Regions from separate parts of the Proteus sp. fly-1089 genome, predicted to be linked through region 1. Evidence: predicted binding sites of a transcription regulator. Region 1 holds the regulator's gene; each other region holds the start of a gene.
The links. The regulator CRP, encoded in region 1, controls carbon source genes, mostly activating them, when cyclic AMP is high. The targets are predictions, from matches to a motif close to ATGTGANNNNNNTCACAT.
Positions count from the first base shown of each region.

Region 1 (3,976 bases):
AATGATAAGAAAATCAGTCGGATAGGCTAATATGCTGTTACTTATTGATAATTACGACTCGTTTACCTACAACCTCTATCAGTATTTCTGTGAATTGGGTGCTGAGGTTGTTGTTAAGCGTAACGATGAGATTGACCTTAAAGAGATAGAAAAGATGATGCCAGCACATCTTGTTATCTCGCCAGGACCTTGTACTCCTGATGAAGCAGGGATCTCTCTTGAGGCTATACAGCGGTTTGCCGGTGAAATCCCTATTCTTGGCGTTTGTCTTGGACATCAAGCAATAGGACAAGCTTTTGGTGCATCTGTTATCAGAGCACGAGAAGTTATGCATGGTAAAAATTCATTGATACATCATAACCAACAAGGTGTTTTTAAAGGACTTAATCGCCCTTTAAGTGTAACGCGCTATCACTCTTTAGTGATAGATGCTACGACGCTACCAGTGCCTTTTGAAGTAACGGCATGGAGCCAACATGATGGAAATGTTGATGAAATTATGGGAATTCGCCATCGTACACTTCCAATTGAAGGGGTTCAATTTCACCCAGAAAGTATTTTAAGTGAACAAGGGCATGAGTTATTAAATAATTTTCTTAAATATTAATAGGATAGTATTTAAATAGCGAAATAACACCTTTTTATACAAAACCACATTTGATTTTTTATTCATATTTAGTGATTATATTTTCATATTGAATATGAATAACGATCAGGTGGGGTAATGACAAAGCAAAGTATCAACCGGGCAACTTACGATCAAGTAATGTTGCCAATTTATTCACCCGCAGAGTTTATTCCTGTCAAAGGAATGGGTAGCCGTGTTTGGGATCAGCAGGGAAAATCGTATATTGATTTTGCTGGTGGTATTGCTGTTTTAGCACTGGGGCATGCTCATCCTGGCCTTAATCAAGCCTTGAAAGAACAAAGTGAGCAGCTTTGGCATGTTAGCAATATATTTACTAATGAACCTGCATTACGTTTAGCGCAAAAATTAATAGATAACACATTTGCGGAACGTGTCTTTTTTGCTAATTCAGGTGCAGAAGCGAATGAAGCCGCATTTAAATTGGCTCGTCATTATGCCATCACTCGCCATAGTCCTTATAAAACTAAAATTATTGCTTTTCATCATGCATTTCATGGCAGAACTCTGTTTACAGTATCTGTCGGTGGGCAGCCTAAATATGCAGATGGTTTTGGTCCTAAGCCTGCAGATATCGTGCACGTTCCTTTTAATGACTTAGATGCGGTTAAAGCGGTAATGGATGATCACACTTGTGCCGTTGTACTAGAACCAGTTCAAGGTGAAGGTGGCGTAACGGCGGCAACACCTGAGTTTATGAGAGGGCTACGTGAGCTGTGCGATAAGCATCAAGCACTACTTGTTCTTGATGAAGTACAAACAGGTATGGGGCGTACAGGTAAGCTTTTCGCTTATATGAACTATGATGTGATACCAGACATTATTACAACCGCAAAAGCACTAGGAAGTGGTTTCCCTCTCAGTGCGATGTTAACAACACATGAGATAGCTTCTGCAATGGGTGTAGGGACTCATGGTACAACTTATGGAGGTAATCCACTCGCTTGTGCAGTGGGCAATGTCGCATTTGATTTAATTAATACGCCTGAGGTACTTGAGGGTGTAGAAAAGCGTTATCAATGGATTGTAGATGAGCTCACGGCAATAAACCAAACCTACAACGTCTTTTCGCAAATCCGTGGACAAGGATTATTGATCGGTGCACAACTCGCACCACAATATGAAGGTAAAGCCAAAATACTATTAGGATTAGCTGCAAAGCATGGTTTAATGATGTTAAATGCAGGCGCTGATGTTATGCGTTTTACGCCATCATTAATTATTACCCAAGAAGAGCTACAAGAAGGAATGGTAGCATTAAAAGCGGCTATTGCGGAGTTTGTAAAAGAATAGTCCTTATTATAAACCCCATCACAAGAATGGGGTTTATACAGATCTTTTTATCAATAGCCCTTTGTATCGGGCTATTGTTTGTTCGGGCGGGGAAACTTAGCGAGTCCCGTAAACGACGATTGTTTTACCGTGTGCAGAGATCAGGTTTTGATCTTCCAACATTTTCAGAATACGGCCTACAGTTTCGCGTGAACAACCAACGATTTGACCGATTTCCTGACGTGTAATTTTAATTTGCATGCCATCAGGATGCGTCATAGCATCGGGTTGTTTTGCTAAGTTTAGTAAGGTTTGTGCAATACGACCTGTTACATCAAGGAAAGCAAGGTTACCTACTTTTTCTGATGTGGTTTGTAATCTGTTCGCCATTTGAGCTGACAGGCGCATCAGAATATCAGGGTTAACCTGAATTAATTGGCGGAATTTTTTATAGGAAATTTCTGCTACTTCACAGGCTGTTTTTGCTCTAACCCATGCACTACGTTCTTGATCTTCTTCAAATAATCCAAGTTCACCGATGAAATCCCCCTGATTCAGGTAGGAGAGGATCATTTCTTTCCCTTCTTCATCTTTAATAAGAACAGCCACGGAACCTTTAACAATATAATAAAGTGTTTCCGCTTTCTCACCTTGGTGGATCAGCGTGCTCTTGGATGGATATTTGTGAATATGGCAGTGTGACAAAAACCATTCAAGAGTCGGGTCTGTTTGCGGCTTGCCGAGAACCATTCGCGTTATCCTCTGTACGTTAAATGCAGCCTTTCAAAACGGATGGACTCCCTTTTGAGACAGCGTGCTTAAAAATCCTATCTTGACCTATTAACTTCCTGAGAACACGGTAAGTTAATATGGAGTAGATTATAATAAATGAGAAAATAATGCATTGATCTTAACCACTATCATCAAGCAGATATTGTTTTTAACACAATTAGTGCATTAAGTCTCGTTTTACGCAGTCAGCATAATAAACCTATTTGCTAATTGCTAGTTGAATTATGAGAATGTACTCTTTTAGTTTCTGTCATGTTTAGAGGGAAAATAAATGGAAGCACGAGTTAAGTGGGTTGAAGATTTATCTTTTGTTGGTGAGTCTTCATCAGGTCATCAAATAATGATGGATGGGAACTCTGGCGATAAAGCACCAAGCCCAATGGAAATGGTCTTAATTGCTGCGGGGGGATGCAGTGCGATTGATGTCGTTAGTATTTTACGCAAAGGGCGACATCAAGTCACTGATTGTGAAGTAAAATTAACATCAGAGCGTCGCGAAGAAGCCCCTCGTTTATTTACTGATATCAATTTACATTTTATTGTTTCAGGTAAAGAACTCACAGATAAAATTGTTGAGCGAGCTGTTCAATTATCTGCAGAAAAATATTGTTCCGTCTCTTTAATGTTAGGAAAAGCAGCTAATATTACACATTCATTTGAAATAAAAGATACTGAGTAAATTTGATATTTTAAAATAAATTTTAATCAGGAAATAATATCCCTTAAATAAGGGGATATTATTTTTATAAAAATAGAGTTTATTTTTGTTAACTGATCTTTTCGCCATTTAATAATTTTTTGACTAATGGCGCCATAATTAATTCCATCGCTAATCCTAATTTTCCACCAGGCACCACAATCGTATTTATTGTTGACATAAATGAGCCATGCAACATTGCCAGCAAATAAGGAAAATCAATATCAGTTAAGCCTCTAAAGCGAATAACAATAAAACTTTCATCAAGAGTTGGGATAGCTTTAGCTGAGAATGGGTTTGATGTATCGACGGTAGGGACTCGTTGAAAGTTGATGTGAGTACGCGAAAATTGCGGAATGATATAGTTAATATAATCATCCATTGAGCGCACCACTGAATCTCTTACGGCTTCTTGTGAATGACCCCGTTCAGTTGTGTCTCGGATAAGTTTTTGTATCCACTCAAGGTTAACGATAGGGACAACACCCACTAATAAATCAACATGCTGTGCGACATCATGTTCATCAGTGACAACACCTCCGTGTAATCCTTCATAAAAGAGTACATCG
Region 1 covers NZ_JBEETS010000007.1:224,291-228,266, forward strand. The annotation lists gene ABN080_RS15330 (aminodeoxychorismate synthase component II) at 32-607, shown strand; gene argD (bifunctional acetylornithine/succinyldiaminopimelate transaminase) at 725-1,939, shown strand; gene crp (cAMP-activated global transcriptional regulator CRP) at 2,036-2,668, opposite strand; gene ABN080_RS15345 (OsmC family protein) at 2,982-3,389, shown strand; gene ABN080_RS15350 (phosphoribulokinase) at 3,478-3,976, opposite strand, start outside.

Region 2 (3,976 bases), on a different contig from region 1:
CTTAATAGGTCGTTCTGGTTGTGGAAAATCAACCGTTTTACGTGTCATTGCTGGATTATTGCCCCATTGGCAAGGTAGCATGTCACTTTTAGGGCAAACCATTAAACCACAACAACGTTTTCAAGGCGCATTGCGCCGTAATATACAAATGGTATTTCAAGATCCCTATGCCTCTTTACACCCCCAACACCGTATTGAGCGTGCTTTTTCTGAACCTTTGAAAATTCATCAAATTCCTTTTGATAACAGCACAATTGAACAGGCATTAGCTCAAGTCGGCTTATCTGCGGATGTAGCAAGCCGTTATCCTCACCAACTCTCTGGTGGACAACGCCAACGAGTTGCTATTGCAAGAGCCCTTTTGCTACAACCTCAATTGTTATTATTAGATGAGCCAACTTCAGCATTGGATATGTCAGTGCAAGCCGAGATCTTAAATCTGCTTAACACCCTAAAAAAACAGCATAATATGACTTATTTATTAGTGAGTCATGATGCCGATGTAATTGCTCATATGTCTGATAGAGCCGCATTAATGGAAAATGGCGAATTGACTCAACACTATGATAGAGAAGCGTTATCAAAAGGAATACATCGTCTTGATTAGCATGGAAGAAGTGATGCAATAAATAAAAAATCGCAGTATTAAAAAACACTGCGATTTTTAAAAATGCTACTGTGTTAACGATATTTAAACTAATAAGCCCGGAAAAATAGAACGCAAACCGGTCACAATAAACTCAATACCTAAAGACATTAATAATAAGCCCATTATACGGGTTACCACGTTAATTCCCGTTTGCCCTAAGTATTTCACTAATAGTGTTGCACTACGAAAAAGCAACCAACAGCAGAATGCAAAAAAGATACTGGTTGCGGCTAATCCCAAAAAGTTAGTAAAACCTTCCCAACGAGAACTCCATACAATACAAGAACTAATTGCCCCAGGCCCTGCCATTAATGGTAACGCCAAAGGTACAACAGCAACACTATTACGTACGGCAGATTCGTTTCGTTCTTGATTGTTTTGTTTATCTTCCCCTAAACGCCCATTTATCATGGTCATGGCAATTGTAACAATCAGCATCCCTCCCGCTATACGAAACGAGTCGATAGAAATACCGAAAATATTCAGTATAGAATCGCCGATTAACAGAGATGAAACCAAAATAATTGCAACGGAGCCATTTGCAATTAAATTTGTTTTGTTTCGCCCTGCATCCGTTTGATAACTCGTCATACTAATAAAAACAGGCAAAATACCAATTGGGTTTACAATCGCAAAAAGACCCACAAAAAATTTAATATAACCGGATAAATCCAGCAGTGCCCCCATGAAAAGCCCCTTCTTGGCTAATAAACATGCGAATTATTCTATAAAAGATAGAGTAACTCTAAAAAATCCGCGTTACTTTAAATCAATAAACCAGTTAATTCTATTAGTTAACAAGTTTTTACCTAAAATATTCTCTTGTAAACCGATAAAAACCTAGTGGTTTAATTTTATATCGAAATATGAGATACGACAAAAAAATCGTTGATGATTTTTCGCATATGATTATTATTCTCATTAACGGTCGTGCTGAAAGGTGTCAGCTTGTCAATTTTGTGATTAAGATCACGTTAATTAATTAGAAAGATGGTAAGCTGTTATCATTCGGAAAAAGAGGATAATTTTAAAAATATATTTATGTTTATTGTTGTTTTTTTTAAGTTTTTTAAGCAAATTAGGGCTTCTAATTATTATTACTGAAATAAGCACGATGTCATCTATCTAGACTATTCTTATTAATGATGATCAAAACGGCTAATTTGCTTAAAAAATTTAACATTTTATCAGGAGTCTCTTTATGTCTGTAACTAACGTTACTGAACTCAATGATTTGGTTGCTCGTGTAAAAAAAGCTCAGCGTGAATTTGCTAACTTCTCTCAAGAACAAGTTGATGCAATTTTCCGTGCTGCTGCATTAGCTGCCGCTGACGCCCGTATTCCTCTGGCAAAATTGGCTGTGAAAGAATCTGGCATGGGTATCGTTGAAGATAAAGTAATTAAAAACCACTTTGCCTCCGAATATATCTACAATGCATATAAAGATGAAAAAACCTGCGGGATCTTATCAGAAGATCTGACTTACGGCACAATGACTATCGCTGAACCTATTGGTATCATTTGCGGTATCGTACCGACCACTAACCCAACATCTACTGCGATTTTTAAAGCATTAATTAGCTTAAAAACACGTAATGGTATTATTTTCTCGCCACACCCACGCGCTAAAGAAGCAACAAATCGCGCTGCAGAAATCGTTTTAAATGCGGCGATCGCTGCAGGTGCGCCAAAAGACATAATTGGTTGGATTGATGAGCCATCAGTCGCCCTCTCTAACGCATTAATGCACCATGAAGATATCAACCTGATCTTAGCAACAGGTGGTCCAGGCATGGTTAAAGCTGCATATAGTTCAGGTAAACCTGCTATCGGTGTTGGTGCGGGCAATACTCCAGTTGTTATTGATGACTCAGCAGATATTAAACGTGCTGTAGCATCAATCTTAATGTCTAAAACCTTCGATAACGGCGTAATTTGTGCGTCAGAACAATCAGTAATCGTTGTTGATAGCATCTATAAACAAGTTCGTGAGCGTTTCTCTACTCACGGCGGTTATATGCTAACAGGTAAAGAATTAAAAGCTGTTCAAGATATCATCTTAAAAGACGGTAACTTAAATGCGGCTATCGTAGGTCAACCAGCAACAAAAATCGCTGAAATGGCCGGCATTGAAGTACCTGTAAACACCAAAATTTTAATTGGTGAAGTAAAAGAAACAACCGAAGCAGAACCATTTGCTCACGAGAAATTATCTCCATTATTAGCAATGTACCACGCTCAAACTTTTGAAGATGCGGTACATAAAGCAGAAAAATTAGTTGAAATGGGCGGTATCGGTCATACATCTTGCTTATATACAGACCAAGATAATTGTCCTGAACATGTTGCCTATTTCGGCGATAAAATGAAAACATCTCGTATCTTAATCAATACTCCAGCATCTCAAGGTGGTATTGGTGACTTATACAACTTTAAGCTTGCTCCTTCTCTAACCTTAGGTTGTGGGTCATGGGGTGGTAACTCCATTTCAGAAAACGTAGGGCCAAAACACCTTATCAACACTAAAACCGTGGCGAAAAGAGCAGAAAATATGTTGTGGCATAAGCTTCCTAAATCTATTTACTTCCGCCGTGGTTGCTTACCTATTGCACTGGAAGAAATTGCGACTGATGGTAAAAAACGTGCCTTTATCGTAACCGATAGTTTCTTATTCAATAACGGTTATGTCGATGAAGTTACTCGTGTACTGAAAAAATTTGGTGTTGAAACAGAAGTCTTCTTTGAAGTTGAAGCCGATCCAACATTGAGTGTTGTGCGCAAAGGTGCAGAACAGATGAACAGCTTTAAACCTGACGTGATCATCGCATTAGGTGGTGGTTCACCAATGGATGCTGCAAAAATTATGTGGGTTATGTATGAGCACCCAGAAACTCACTTCGAAGAATTAGCACTACGCTTTATGGATATCCGTAAACGTATTTATAAATTCCCGAAAATGGGTGTAAAAGCACAAATGGTTGCTATCACTACAACATCAGGTACTGGCTCTGAAGTAACACCTTTTGCGGTAGTTACTGATGACGAAACAGGTCAGAAATACCCATTAGCAGACTATGCATTAACACCTGATATGGCTATTGTTGATGCAAACCTTGTTATGAATATGCCTAAATCACTGTGTGCATTTGGTGGTTTAGACGCAGTGACTCACGCATTAGAAGCTTATGTTTCTGTATTAGCTAACGAATATTCTGACGGACAAGCACTACAAGCATTGAAATTACTGAAAGAATATCTGCCAGCAAGTTATCATGAGGGGGCTAAAAACCCAGTTGCTCGTGAACGTGTTCATAATGCGGCAACTAT
Region 2 covers NZ_JBEETS010000001.1:993,436-997,411, forward strand. The annotation lists gene ABN080_RS04640 (ABC transporter ATP-binding protein) at 1-607, shown strand, start outside; gene ABN080_RS04645 (YchE family NAAT transporter) at 692-1,336, opposite strand; gene adhE (bifunctional acetaldehyde-CoA/alcohol dehydrogenase) at 1,851-3,976, shown strand, end outside.
Region 2: adhE (bifunctional acetaldehyde-CoA/alcohol dehydrogenase) is a predicted target of CRP. The motif match lies at 1,607-1,624, and genes of this name have one in related genera.

Region 3 (3,976 bases), on a different contig from region 1:
GCATTTCAGTCGATAGATGAGTTTCTAACCATTCTGAAGGTGCGATATCACTCATTTCACTCAACTGTTTTTCTGCTTTATCTAAGTTGAGTTTGTTGTTTTTAAATTCAGTTTGAAAGAGTGTCATACCACAGCCGATATCATTTCCGACTAAGGCAGGATAAAAACGATTAACAGAAAAAAAGGCTGCACCAATAGGATAACCACGACCAGGATGTAGATCTGGCATACCTGCGACATAAGTCATATCAGGAAGTTGAGCCGTTGTTTCTAATTGTTGGATTGCTTTGCTTTCAATCCAAGTATTATCTGATGCGATATAACAAACGCTATCAGATAAATAATGAACACACTTGTCCATATACCAATCCATATAATGTAAAGGATAAAAATAAATTGATTGGCGGACAGCAAAAAGAAGGAAAAAAGATTACTTCTGAGATTGTCCGCAAAGAGTATTCATATTTGTAGTTGTCATGGGATACCTCCTTGCAGTTAAGTGAAATGGATAAGAAATAATAAATCGCGGGCATAGTAACCACTTTTTTTTGCTTTAGCAATTAAAAAGTGGTGCTGTTTTTCTTTATTTTTTATAAAAAGAATAAATATAATCGATTTAATTTAAGACTCACTTTTCTTTATTCTTCATTTTAGTTAGGACTTTATTTTTAATTAATAAATCACTTTTACTGAGCTTTTTCGGCAATAATCTTCGTAATCATCTGTTAATTTTCTATCAGTGATAACAACATCAAACTGAGCTAAATCGCCCATATTACCTGTCGCTGTTTCATCAAAATAGTGGTATTTGGTAAGTAAGATCTTACGAATAGATTTATCCATCGCTTTTTTCTTCATATAAAGATCGTCGATGTTATAACAGGTAACACCAAAATCGAGATGGACACCTTCAGCTGCAATAAAGGCTTTTTTAGGATTAATGCTATCAAGATAAGAAGGTTGGGTAGGGTTGTAGAATGAATCACTTTTAGAACGATATTCACCACCACAAAGTAAGACGGTGGCATTTTTTTTCTGGCTTAATGCTAAAAATACACGATGAGAATAACAGATCCCCGTGAAGTGCAGATTATCAGGTATAAGTTCAATCAGTGTAGGAATAAATTGCCCATTATCGAAAAAAAGGACATCACCCTCAGAGACCATACCGGCGGCAAGATTGGGGATATGAAGTTCTTCCGTTTGATCTGGTGTAATAATATCGGATGATGTTGAAATTAATCCAGAATGAGGTTGGGCTAATGCAACAATATAGCCACCCAATAATGACATTGGAAATGGATTTTCAGCGTCAGAACTAAGATCGCGTCTAATCGTCATTTCAGAAACTTCAAGGATCCTCGCGGCGTCTTTAAGATGTATGCGACCTGAGCGTTTTATACATTCACTGAGGCGGCGCAAACGTTCGTGCTGTTTGGTCTCTATCACCGAAGGATCCTTGTGTTATTGAATAGCGTACTCCAAGAAAATATACGCTAAACTATTTAGTAGTTTGATTCAGGTGCATCTGAATCTGTTGCGATAGCGACACTTGCGCTAGCACCAATACGAGTTGCACCTGCTTTGATCATGTTTAATGCTGTTTGGCGATCGCGAACACCACCAGACGCTTTTACGCCCACTTCGTCACCCACTGTTTTACGCATTAATGCGACATGATGTTCTGTAGCGCCCATTGTACTGTATCCTGTTGATGTTTTCACAAAATCAACGCGGATCTCACGACATATTTCACACACTAAACGTACTTCGTCGTCAGTTAATAAGCAAGTTTCTAAAATAACTTTCAGTGTTGTGTTACCACAAGCCGCTTTTACGGCCTCGATATCTTGTTTTACAAAGTCTAAACGACCGCTTTTTAACATACCAATGTTAATAACCATATCGACTTCTTGTGCGCCTTGGCGGATAGCTTCAGCGGCTTCAAATGCTTTTGTTGCAGTTAAACCAGCACCAAATGGGAAGTCGATAACACAACATACTTTTACATCACTTCCTTCAAGGCAAGTTCTTGCTAAAGGGATGTAAGAAGTGTTAATACAAACAGAGAAGAAACCGTGTTCAGCTGCTTCAGCACACAATTTCTTGATTTGTGCTTCAGTTGTATCTGCAGCAAGAAGGGTATGATCGATATAATTAGCTAATGGACGCATTGTATATTCCTTAATAAGAAGATTGTTATTTATCACTCATGTTAGTTTGGCAACATATTAGTGCTGTTTTAACGAGATAACAATCACAAATGATATTTAAATAACATGATACTGTTATACATCTATCACTATGTCACTATTTTCACATTTATAAAATTTACATAAGAGTAAGAGGCGCTATGGATATCGCAGTGATTGGTTCAAATATGGTGGATTTGATCACCTATATAGATAGGATGCCAAAAGAGGGTGAAACCCTTGAGGCGCCGGCATTTAAAATTGGTTGTGGTGGTAAAGGAGCAAATCAAGCGGTTGCTGCTGCTAAATTAAATTCAAAAGTGATGATGTTAACTAAAGTCGGCGATGATATTTTTGCGGATAACACCATCATGAATTTAGGATCTTATGGCATTAACACACGCTATGTTGAAAAAGTGCCGGGTACAACAAGCGGTGTTGCACCTATTTTTGTGACTTCTCAATCATCAAATAGTATTTTAATTGTTAAGGGTGCTAATCAACATTTGTCACCAGAAGATATTGATAGAGCGACAGATAGCCTGAAAAAATGCAAAATAATTGTACTGCAATTAGAAATCCCGCTTGAAACGGTCTATCACGCTATTGAGTTTGGTAACAAACACCATATTCCTGTGTTATTTAACCCAGCACCTGCTTCAAAAGCATTAGATCTTGATATTGCTGCCCGTTGTGACTTTTTTGTTCCGAATGAAACAGAGCTTGAAATTTTGACAGGTATGCCAATCACCACAATGGATGAAATTCGCGAAGCCGCTTGTTCTTTACTACAAAAAGGCTTTAAGAATGTCATCGTCACATTAGGTGAGAAGGGCGCATTATGGATGAATGGTGAAATTGAAAAATACATTCCTGCTATTGAAGTTGATGCAATAGATACCAGTGGAGCAGGCGATGCCTTTATTGGTTGTTTTTCCCATTATTATGTTCACACTAATAATATTGAAGAAGCATTAAATAAAGCGGTGATGTTTTCAGGCTTAAGTGTCGCCGGAAAAGGCACACAATCTTCTTATCCCAGTATTGAAGAGTTTGGGCAGTTTTTGTCACAAGCAAAGTAATATCCTTTTTCATAACCACTCCTTTCTATTCTCTCAGTTATCTAGCTCATAAGATAATTGAGAGAACTTCATTGAAATCAATCAATTAAATTATATTGATGATGACTATTAAATTTTTCTCTACAGAAAAAGATCTCGTATTATGTGATTTATTTCACACCATCAGGACAAATAAGATTGAAATACAATTTCATTAAATGTATTTTTAATTGAAATTTAGTTTCATAAGGTTGTTGTGATGAAAGAAGATGCATTGAGCCAATGTCTTAAAAATGAAAGTAACCAAGAAACAACCCAATTTTCAGAGTTAAGTGCATTGGAATTGGTCACTTTAATCAATAGTGCAGATATGACGGTTGCAAATGCAGTCAAAAAAGAATTACCAGCTATTGCCTATGCGGTAGAAAAAATTACTGAACGTTTGCAAAAAGGTGGGCGTATTTTTTATGTTGGTGCAGGAACGAGTGGACGATTAGCAGTATTAGACAGTGCCGAATGTCCGCCAACTTTTGGTGTACCTTCTACATTAGTGCAGGCCATTATTGCAGGTGGTCATGATGCAATGCTAAAAGCAGTTGAAAATATTGAAGATAGCCAAGAGGCGGCAATTGAAGAGCTTCAACATCGTCATGTCAGTGATAAAGATGTCGTTATTGGTATTGCCGCAAGCGGTCGAACTCCTTTTACGGTTGCCGCGTTGCA
Region 3 covers NZ_JBEETS010000005.1:44,332-48,307, reverse strand. The annotation lists gene ABN080_RS12220 (RNA ligase RtcB family protein) at 1-361, opposite strand, end outside; gene ABN080_RS12215 (DeoR family transcriptional regulator) at 673-1,449, opposite strand; gene deoC (deoxyribose-phosphate aldolase) at 1,506-2,174, opposite strand; gene rbsK (ribokinase) at 2,354-3,274, shown strand; gene murQ (N-acetylmuramic acid 6-phosphate etherase) at 3,513-3,976, shown strand, end outside.
Region 3: deoC (deoxyribose-phosphate aldolase) is a predicted target of CRP. The motif match lies at 2,305-2,322, and genes of this name have one in related genera.

Region 4 (3,976 bases), on a different contig from region 1:
CTTGCACCAGTGACTAAAATTACCTTATCTTTAAAATAATCTTTCATATCTATTTCACCTATTATCAATAGCACCATGTTTTATCGTGCGAACAAAAAGTAGTTAACTAAAGTTAACTATAAATTATAATATTTGATTAACCTTAGTTAATCAATATAAAGTTTCTTCACACGGAATGACCTGATAATATTAACTTTAGTTAATATTATTCATGAGATGACGTATTTATGGAAAAGTGTGAATTAGAAAATGCATTGTCATTATTACAATGCACATTAGTCGCGCAACGAACTCGCTATACCCCTGAACAAGTCACTTGGGGTCAATATGATATTTTAGAATTATTGCGCTTACGAGGTGATTTAACTCCATCTCAATTAAGTCATTCATTAGCGATTTCAAGACAAAATTTATCGAAGTTTATGAGGGGATTAAAAGCCTTAGGATTTATTGCACAGTATCGTTCAGAAAAAGATAAACGTGAGTTCATTACCCATTTAACTGATAATGGCCACGCTTTTTTAACAAGAGCTGCATTAGGTCGAAAACAAAATGCTGAAAAAATAAGTGAATGTTTGACATTGGGAGAACAAGCATTATTTATTGAATTAAGTCAGAAAATTATTAATGCATTAGCATCTGAAAAATCAGAACTAGATAATAATTAATATCACCGCTTTAAGGGCTTTAATAATCCTTCTAAGCCTTCAATTTTAATTGCAAGGGTCATCTCCATGAGTTGCCCTAGTTTTCCTTCTGGGAACTCTCCTTTCTTAGCAAACCATAATAGATACTCTTCAGGTAAATCAACCAACATTCGCCCTTTGTACTTACCAAATGGCATTTGTGTGTTTGCTATATCAATAAGATGCTGTTTCTCTAGCATGGTTTTTGTCGCTTTATCATCGAAAGGGATGACACGATTATAGGGTAATTTAAAGATAAAAAAAGCAGTACCCGAGGTACTGCTTGATTTTTTATTACCTGATAAACAAGTAATATGGTTTACATTGTTATTTTATTCACATGCTATCTGTTTTATCTTGAGCGATTAAACAAACAAGCCTGCAATAGCCGCTGATAAGAAGCTCACTAATGTAGAACCAAACAGTAATTTCAGACCGAAACGAGAAACAACGTTGCCTTGCATTTCATTTAGACCTTTAATCGCACCTGCTACAATCCCGATTGAAGAGAAGTTAGCAAATGAAACTAAGAATACTGATAAAATACCCACTGAGCGTGGTGAAATATCGGCCGCGATATCTTGTAAACTACCCATTGCAACAAATTCGTTAGACACTAATTTTGTTGCCATTACACTACCAACACGTAATGCATCTTGTTCTGGTACACCAATTACCCATGCTAATGGATAGAAAACGTAACCTAAGCAATCTTGGAAGCTAATACCAAAAATCATGCTGAAAATTGCATTCACTGCAGCAATCAAAGCTATGAAACCAATCAGCATTGCAGCTACGATTAATGCAACTTTGAAACCAGCTAAAATGTATTCACCTAACATTTCAAAGAAGCTTTGACCTTCATGTAGATTACCCATTTGAATATCTTCTTCATTCTCAACAGAATATGGGTTAATCACAGAAAGGACGATAAAGGTACTGAACATATTCAATACTAGAGCAGCAACAACGTATTTTGGATCTAACATTGTCATGTATGCACCAACAATTGACATTGATACTGTCGACATTGCTGTTGCAGCCATGGTGTACATACGACGCTGAGACATTTTGCCTAAAACATCTTTGTAAGCAATAAAGTTCTCTGATTGACCAAGAACTAATGAGCTAACTGCGTTGAATGATTCCAGTTTCCCCATACCATTCACTTTTGAAAGCACTGTACCGATAATGCGGATCACGAAAGGTAATACTTTAATGTGTTGAAGAATACCAATTAATGCAGAAATAAAGATAATTGGACATAATACATTCAGGAAGAAGAATGCCAAACCACCTTTCATCATGCCACCGAATACAAATTCAGTACCTTGGGCAGCGTAACCTAATAAGTGATCAAATAATCCAGCAAAACCTCGAACAAAGCCTTCACCAACATCAGAGTTGAGGAAGAACCATGCTAATGCAATTTCAATAACTAATAACTGCACGATATAACGCAGACGGATCCCTTTGCGATTATTACTCGCAATGAATGCTAATGCGCCAATAACGGCGAGTGCTAAAACGAAGTGAATGATAGAAGACATGCATGCTCCAAAAATAAAAATAAATCTTGAGGAGCATTTTATGTAACGCGTAACATTAGGATGTGACTATTGTCACAATATCATGAAACCGCATACACACTATTTATTAAATAAGATAGGTTGATCACACTTTGGAAGTTACTAAAGAAACATTAAATACAAATTTCACTTAAATTTCACTTAAGTAAAAAAATGCTACTGAGAGCGTTTCTCAGTAGCATTTACTAAATAATAGAGTGATTATTTAGATTGATCAAGTAATCTTATCATTTCATCTTCATCAATAACGTCTATCCCTAACTCGTTAGCTTTCACTAACTTAGAACCTGCAGCTTCACCTGCAATCACCATATCGGTTTTTTTAGAGACACTTCCACTCACTTTTGCCCCTAAAGCTACTAATCTATCTTTTGCTTCATCACGTGTTAATTGTGATAATGAGCCAGTTAACACCACGGTTTTACCTGCAAAAGGATTATCTTCCGCTTCATGAGTGATAATCATGGGTGCTTGCCATGTAATGCCTGCATCATTAATTAGCTGATCAATAACCGTTTTGTTGTGTTCTTCTTGGAAGAAGTTAACAACATGCTTAGCCACAATATCTCCCACATCTGGGACTGATTTTAATGCTTCAACATCTGCATTTCGTAATGCTTCAAGCGTAGAAAAATGGGCAGTTAAACCACTTGCCGTTGCTTCACCAACTTTTCTAATTCCGAGAGCATAAATAAAACGCGCAAATGTTGTTGATTTAGATTTATCTAATGCAGCAATTAATTTTTTTGCTGATTTTTCGCCCATTCGCTCTAAACCAGATAGGATTTTTTCATCTAAACGAAAAAGGTCTGCTGGCGTTTTGACATACTCTTTTTCAACCAGTTGGTCGATAATTTTATCGCCCATACCATCAACATCCATCGCACGACGAGAAACAAAATGCTTAAGCGCTTCTTTACGTTGCGCACCACAAATTAATCCCCCAGTACAACGCGCTACCGCTTCGCCTTCAATACGCTCTATATCAGATTGGCAAATTGGACATTGCGTTGGAAAAACAATCTCTTGTGCATTAGCAGGACGCTTCTCTTCAATCACACTAACAACCTGAGGAATAACATCACCCGCACGACGAATAACCACGGTATCGCCAATACGCAGTCCCAAGCGCTCAATTTCATCAGCATTGTGTAATGTGGCATTACTCACAACAACACCAGCAACCTGCACAGGCTCTAAACGGGCAACAGGGGTAATTGCACCAGTACGCCCTACTTGGAATTCAACATCTTTGATAATCGTTATTTGCTCTTGTGCTTGGAATTTATAAGCAATAGCCCAACGTGGCGCTCTTGAAACAAAACCCAATTCTTCTTGCAGAGTAATATCATCCACCTTAATAACGACACCATCGATATCAAAGCCTAAATTAGGGCGAATTTCTTCTACATGATGATAAAACTCAAGAACAGCATTACTACCAGTACACAATTTTACCGCATCACTGACAGGTAATCCCCATTCTTTAAATAGTTGTAAACGGGCATAGTGGCTTGTAGGTAATTGTCCACCTTCGAGCACACCAACGCCATAACAGAAAAAGGTTAATGGGCGTTTCGCTGTGATACGCGGATCAAGTTGTCGTAAAGATCCCGCAGCTGCGTTACGGGGGTTAGCAAATACTTTTCCCCCTGTACGACGAGCTTCTTCATTTAAATATTCAAAGCCTTTTTCATTCAT
Region 4 covers NZ_JBEETS010000003.1:3,156-7,131, forward strand. The annotation lists gene ABN080_RS09225 (SDR family NAD(P)-dependent oxidoreductase) at 1-47, opposite strand, end outside; gene ABN080_RS09230 (MarR family winged helix-turn-helix transcriptional regulator) at 228-668, shown strand; gene ABN080_RS09235 (DUF3820 family protein) at 671-886, opposite strand; gene ABN080_RS09240 (NupC/NupG family nucleoside CNT transporter) at 1,052-2,236, opposite strand; gene ligA (NAD-dependent DNA ligase LigA) at 2,477-3,976, opposite strand, start outside.
Region 4: ABN080_RS09240 (NupC/NupG family nucleoside CNT transporter) is a predicted target of CRP. The motif match lies at 2,297-2,314, and genes of this name have one in related genera.